Tautonia rosea: one gene and its partner. The protein of the gene in region 1 binds, or shares a complex with, the protein of each later gene. Links are inferred from orthologs where the notes say so. Each region holds a gene or a part of one and is shown in the gene's direction. Other genes may lie near its edges. The genes, in order: HG800_RS15415 and pabB.

Region 1 (3,248 bases):
CAGCCCCGGCCGGGGGAGTCAGCCCGGCCGACACGGCGACGGCGGCAATCCAGGCAGGAACAGCTCGCATCATCCTGGCGAGGAATGTCGGGAGCGAAACGCGCGGACGCATGGCAGCCTCAATCCAAGGGTGTAAGTCGCAAGGAACGCTCGTTCCTGAACGGTGTCGCCGACAGTGTAACGAGGCGACGATGCTCGGGGCAGTCGTTCAGGGTCGGGAACCATTGGCGCCAAAGCTCGATCGGAGAAGGGCCCTGCGCCCGGGGACGATTGCGGATCGGAGGAAGAACAGATTCACCCGAGCGAGGGCCCTCTTTTTTTTCGTTCGAAACACGACCTGAGGCACGTCTGAGGATCACACCCGCTGACGTCGATTCCCCCCGCAACGCTCGCTCAAAGGAGCAGCCCCGGCCTTCAAGCCCGCTCCCCTCACACCAGGAGGGAACGAGAGGGAGCATCGGGCCGGGCGAGGGAGCCGTCGGGATCGGCGCCGAGGTCAATTATCAATCATGCTATCAATCCGGCTGGAGTTGATCGGCGGGGCCTGCACTTCTCCGGAGAAGGTGGGGATGTCGGCCGAGGGGACCTCTCGGGTCAGGTCGCTGTAGGGAGTGACCGGGGTGGCGGCCGATCCGCTCGGGGCTCCTCCGGCAGCGTGCATGCCGCCGAGCCCGGAATAAGGCAGATACCGCTGGCCTCGGGTGACGAACGGGTTGTAATAGTTCGGCAGGAACATGGTTTCAGGAGGGACGGCCATGTAGCGGCGGAAGTAGTAGGCGGTGGTCCGGTCTTCCCGGATCGGCAAGGTGATGCCCGGATCGTACCAGCCGTAGCCGTCGGGCGAATCGTTCGGGAAGCCCCAGCCGTCTCCGGGTCCGGGGTTCGGCAGGATGAATCCTCCCGAGCCGCCATGCGCGTGATGATGACCGAGCCCGTGTCCGTGGCCGTCCCCCTCGTGCGGAACCGCCGGGGCGCCTGGTCCATGAGCCGGCACGCGCATGCCGTGGACCGGATGGGCGGGAATCGGCGGCGGGCTCAGGGTTTGCCCCACAATCGGGTGACCACCGAACACGGTCAGACCCAGAGCAATCGTCAGGCCGGCGAGCATCGGGACTCCCTCCTCTGTGAGATGGTTCTCAAAGGCGGTCGGTGGATCGTCCTCCGGACTCCGACGACGCCTCTTTCCCGTTCATCCTCTCTCATCGACACCTCGACCCGGTCCGACCCTCCCGATCCCCCCGACTGTCCCGCGATCGCTTCCGGTTGTGCCGGTTGCCGGATATGATGCAACAGAACCCCGTTGCCTCCGACCGTCAGCCCTCCGGCAGAATCGGCATGATCGCTCTGATCGACAACTACGACTCGTTCACGTACAACCTTGTTCAGCGCCTCGGCGAAATTGACCCGACGCTCGATCTCTGGGTCGTCCGGAACGATCAGACGACTCCCGAGGAAATCGCCTCGAAAGCGCCGACGCACGTGATCATCTCCCCCGGCCCCTGCTCGCCGAACGAGGCGGGCATCTCGATGGCCGTGGTCGAGCAGTTCGCGGGCAAGGTCCCCTTGCTGGGGGTTTGCCTCGGGCACCAGTGCATCGGGCAGGTCTTCGGCGGCTCGATCGTCCGCGCCGATCGGATCATGCACGGCAAGACGTCGCTGATCTTCCACGACGGCAAAGGGGTCTACCGCGGCCTGCCGAACCCGTTCGAGGCCACCCGCTACCACAGCCTGATTCTCAAGCCCGACACCGTCCCGCCCGACTTCGAGGTCGTCGCCTGGACCGATCAACAGGAGATCATGGGCATCCGCCATCACGTCTGGCCGCTGGAAGGCGTGCAGTACCACCCCGAGAGCTTCCTGACCGACGCCGGCACCGACTTGCTGCGGAACTTCATCGGCAAGTGACTCATCGGCGCAATGTCCCATCCCTCCCCTCGACTCGCAGCGAGATCCTGGCCGATGCTCTCCGTCGCCGAAGCCCTCCGCGCCGTGCTCGATCATGCCCAGGCCCTTCCCCCTCGCCAGGTGCCCCTGGCCGATGCCCTTGGGACCGTTCTGGCCGAATCGGTGACGGCCGATCGGGATCTCCCACCGTTCGACAAGGCCCTGCTCGACGGCTTCGCCGTGCGATCGGCCGACCTTCAGGGGGATGGCCCGTTCGACCTGGACGTGATCGAGGAGATCACCGCCGGCCGGGTGCCGACCAAGGCAATTGGCCCCGGCCAGTGCTCGGCGATCATGACCGGCGCCCCGATGCCCGACGGAGCCGACGCCGTCGTGATGGTCGAGGACAGCACACGAACCGGCGACCGTGTCACCCTCACTCCCCGCAAACCGGTCACCCGAGACGCCGGCCGCCTGACGAAAGGCCGCGAGATGCGGGAGGGGGAAACCCTGCTTGGCCCCGGCGATCGGCTCGACCCGGTGACGCTCGGTCTGCTGGCGTCGGTCGGCTGGGCCTCGCCGATGGTCGTGCCCCGGCCGGTCGTCTCCATCGTCTCAACCGGCGACGAGATCGTGCCGCCCGATCAGACCCCGGGGCCGGGGCAGATTCGCAACAGCAACGCCACGATGCTCGATGCCCTGGTGCGGGCCTCGGCCGCAGAGAGTGCCGTGGCTCCCATCGCGCCGGACGAACCGACACGGTTGCGAGCAATCCTGGCCGAGGGCCTGACCCGAGACGTCATGCTCATCACCGGAGGCGTTTCGGCCGGGAAGCTCGACCTGGTGCCGGGCACGCTGGAAGGGCTCGGCATGACCGCCGTCTTCCACAAGATCCGGCTCAAGCCGGGCAAGCCTTTGCTGTTCGGAATCGGGCCGGAACGCCCCGGTGGATTGCCCGGAACCCTCGTCTTCGGCTTGCCGGGGAACCCGGTGAGCGGCGTCGTGGGCTTCCTCCTGTTCGTCGCCCCGGCCTTGCGAGTCCTTCGCGGGCTTGAAGGAGGCCCGGCCGCGACCCTCACCGCCCGACTGGCCAAACCGTTCGCCCACCGGGGGGATCGGCCTACCTTCTTCCCCGCCCGCCTGAGCGAGGGAGCGGTTGTCGAGCCCTTGAACTGGGCCGGCTCGGCCGACCTCCGCACCGTGGCCCTGGCCGATGGCTTCGCTGCCTTCGAGGCCGGCGACCGCGACTACGACGCCGGCACGTCCGTTCCCTTCCTTCCCCTGCCCCGGATCGACCCCGATACGTCTCGGGGCAGCTCGTGAGGCCTCGGCATCGCCTTTCGAGACGCATCGTTATCCTCTCA
Region 2 (3,146 bases), on another replicon or contig:
GCGTCTCGGGCGTAGGCGTGGGCGACGAGAGGGCCGAGGGCTCGGGTGGCGTCGATCGGGTCGTGGCCCATGCGGAGGAGGAAGCCGGGGTCGAGGCTGGCGGCGAGGCCGGGCTGGTTCAGGGTGTCGAGGAAGGCGCGGAGGTCGGCGCCGGATTCGGTGCCGGTTTCGAGGGCCAGGCGGACGCCTCGGTGATCGGCTCGGCGGCCGAGTTCGTGCAGGGCATGGGTGAAGAGGGCGCGTCGGGGGGCGTCGGATTCGGGAGGAACGGCTCCGACGCGGGCGAGGACGAGCGTCGCGCCGAGGTCGAACGCCAGGGCGAAGGCGGAATCGGCCTTCGCCAGGCGGTCGTCGAGCTGGTCGTCGGTGTCGAAGGGGCGGCGGGTGGGGAGGCTCAGGGCGGTGAGGGAAAGCTCGACGGTGCGAAGCGCGTGGCGGAACTCGCGTCGGCCGGTGTCGGAGAGCCGGGAGGGGTTGAGGTCGCCGGTGGCGTCGAGGACGATCCCCCTGGCCCCGAGCCGGGCGGCCTGGCGGAGCTGGTCCTTGACGGTCTGGTCGGGGTTGGGGAGCAGGCGAATGCCGAGCGGAGAGCGGATCATGGGGTCGGGTCTCGAATCAAGCGGAATTGGCGCGGGGGTCGGCTCTTGGTCTGATGGGATTGTATCGTGGTGGTGGGTATTTTCGAACGGATTGCACCGCGATCAATGCTGTTCTGACGTTCTTGCTCGCCCGAGTTGCCGTGACGGACCCCGCTGCTGTGCCCGAAACCGTGCCGCCGACGATCAGCCCCGCCCTGCTGCGATTTCCGCTGGACCTTTCGGCCGATCGACTGAGACTTCGAATCGGCAGCATGCCTGGTGCCGCCTTGCTGGAAGGGGGCTCAGCCTTTGGTGAGGCCGGGCGCTGGAGTATCCTGGCTGCGCATCCGGCGGGGGTGTTCGAGTTCGATCCGGCGGACGATCGGGAGCTTGGTCGGGGTGATCCGCTGAGACCACTGGGGCGGTGGATCGAGGTACTAGGTCTGCTCAGTCCCGTGCCGGAGGAGTGGGGAGAGGACCTGCCGCCGTTTCTGGGGGGGTTGATCGGGGTTTTCGGCTACGATCTGGCTCCCTGGATCGAGCGCGTGCCGCGCAACACTCCGCGCGACAGCCGGATGCCGATCGTGTCCTTCCGCCTGTACGACACGTTTGTGGCGATCGATCACCGATCGGAATCGGCAATTCTCTGGGTCGTCAACTTGCTCGGCGAGCCGATCGAGCGGGTCGAGGAGCGGGGGAGGCGCTGGCTGGAATGGCTGAATGAGGCTCCTGAACGCGTGCCGAACTCTCGGTTCGAGGCACCGCTGGTCAGCAATTTCTCGGCGGAGGGATATCGAAGGGCGGTTGGGAGGACGGTCGAGTACATTCACGCGGGAGACATTTTTCAGGCGAACATCTCGCAACGCTTCGAGGTGAGAGGGGCGCCGGTGCCGCTCGATCTGTACCGTTGCCTGAGGGAGCGAAGCCCGGCCCCCTACTCCGCGTTCCTGACGCTCGATGAGGAGCGATCGGTGATCAGCTCCAGCCCGGAGCTGTTTTTCGAAACACACGGGGATCGGATCGTCACCCGGCCGATCAAGGGAACGAGACCACGGGGGGATTCACCTTCGGAAGACCGGGCACAGCGCGCCGAACTGATTGCCAGCGCGAAGGATCGTGCCGAGCTGGCGATGATCGTCGACCTGGAACGGAACGATCTGGGGAGAGTCTGCGCGTATGGGACGGTTCGGGTGACGGAACCGTCGGCCATTGAAAGTTATGCGACCGTGCATCATCAGGTGGCAACGATTGAGGGGCGGTTGCGCGAGGGAGTGGGGCCGATCGACGTGGTGCGGGCAGTCTTTCCGGGGGGGTCGATCACCGGAGCGCCGAAGATCCGGGCGATGGAGATCATCGACGAGCTGGAGCCGACGCGGAGGAGCCTGTATACGGGGGCAATCGGGTATTACAGCCTCGGGGGTCGATCGGCGTTCAACATTGCGATCCGGACGATGCTGGTGGAGGGGAATCGGGTGACGTATCAGGTCGGTGGCGGGATTGTGGCCGAGAGCGATCCGCAGCTCGAATATGAGGAAACGCTCCATAAAGGGCGCGCCATGCGGGATGTGCTGGAGGCTCGGGGATGATCTGGGTTCGGGGGGAGATCGTTCCGGATGAAGGGCTGGCGATCTCGGTGCTGGATCGAACATTCGAGCATGGGCTTGGGCTCTTTGAGACGCTCAGGACCTGGGACGGACGGGCGACGTTGCTGGAGCGCCACCTGGCCCGGCTGAGGGGCTGGGCCGAGGCGCTCGGGTTGCCGATGGCCCCGGAGGAGTTGCCGGATCACGCGGCGGTCGAGGCCCTTCGAGCGGCGGAGGGAATCACCGGAGATTGCTCGCTGCGGATCGTCCTCTCGGGAGGGTTTGATGACGGCAGGGCCGGGACGATCTGGATGAGAACCCGGGCGCTGCCCGCGCCGGTTCCCGAGGGTGGGCTGGCGGTTTGCGCTCGCTGGTCGGTGGTGGGGGACGACCGATTGTTGCAGGCAAAGACATTAAATTACTGGTCGAGGCGAATCGCCTTCGAGGAGGGAAAGCGGCTCGGGTTTGATGAGAACCTGAGCCGGGACGAATCGGGGGCGATTCTGGAAGGGAGCCGGAGCAACGTCTTTCTGGTGGAGCAAGGGCAACTCGTCACGCCTCAGGTTCACCGGGGTGGGGGACTCGCGGCCCCGTTTCTGCCGGGGATCATGCGAGGAGTCGTGATGGAGCGGGCTAGCAGCCTCGGCTTGCCCACGAGGGAGGACGCGAGCGTGTCGATTGCCCGATTGGTCGAGGCCGACGAGTGCTTCCTGACGAACGCGGGGCGCGGGATCATGCCGGTGGGACGGTTCGATCCGGAGGGGATGCCCGAGTCGGCTCAGGCCCGTCGCTACGAGGCCCCCGGACCCGTCACGCAACGCCTGATGAATGACCTAAATGCCTGGCTCCGATCGGAGGATGCTCGATGACCACCGTCGCCGACCTGGCCGCCTGGATGGACACCTTTGCCCCGCTGCGACTGGCGGAAGACTGGGATAACGTGGGGCTCTTGCTGGGTGATCCGGGAGCCTCGGTCCAGAACGTA

What was found.
Region 2: the proteins of HG800_RS15415 (region 1) and pabB are in contact, whole or in part, in a solved structure (PDB 8RP0), measured with the Escherichia coli proteins. The link is inferred for Tautonia rosea from one-to-one orthologs.

The regions. Positions count from the first base shown.
Region 1 is NZ_JABBYO010000008.1:86,379-89,626, forward strand. The notes cover bases 187-3,120. They hold HG800_RS15415 (anthranilate synthase component II), read left to right. Parts: upstream 187-1,335; coding sequence 1,336-1,905; downstream 1,906-3,120. Other genes in these bases: HG800_RS15410 (hypothetical protein), read right to left, coding at 497-1,108; HG800_RS15420 (molybdopterin molybdotransferase MoeA), read left to right, coding at 1,960-3,120. Outside these bases: HG800_RS15405 (endonuclease/exonuclease/phosphatase family protein), read right to left, coding at 1-112; more of HG800_RS15420, read left to right, coding at 3,121-3,207. UniProt on the Escherichia coli protein: Part of a heterodimeric complex that catalyzes the two-step biosynthesis of 4-amino-4-deoxychorismate (ADC), a precursor of p-aminobenzoate (PABA) and tetrahydrofolate.
Region 2 is NZ_JABBYO010000003.1:354,429-357,574, reverse strand. What follows is about bases 120-2,951. They hold pabB (aminodeoxychorismate synthase component I), read left to right. Parts: upstream 120-739; coding sequence 740-2,164; downstream 2,165-2,951. Other genes in these bases: HG800_RS06820 (aminotransferase class IV), read left to right, coding at 2,161-2,951; HG800_RS06830 (sugar phosphate isomerase/epimerase family protein), read right to left, coding at 120-599. Also shown: more of HG800_RS06830, read right to left, coding at 1-119; more of HG800_RS06820, read left to right, coding at 2,952-3,030; HG800_RS06815 (Nif3-like dinuclear metal center hexameric protein), read left to right, coding at 3,027-3,146. UniProt on the Escherichia coli protein: Part of a heterodimeric complex that catalyzes the two-step biosynthesis of 4-amino-4-deoxychorismate (ADC), a precursor of p-aminobenzoate (PABA) and tetrahydrofolate.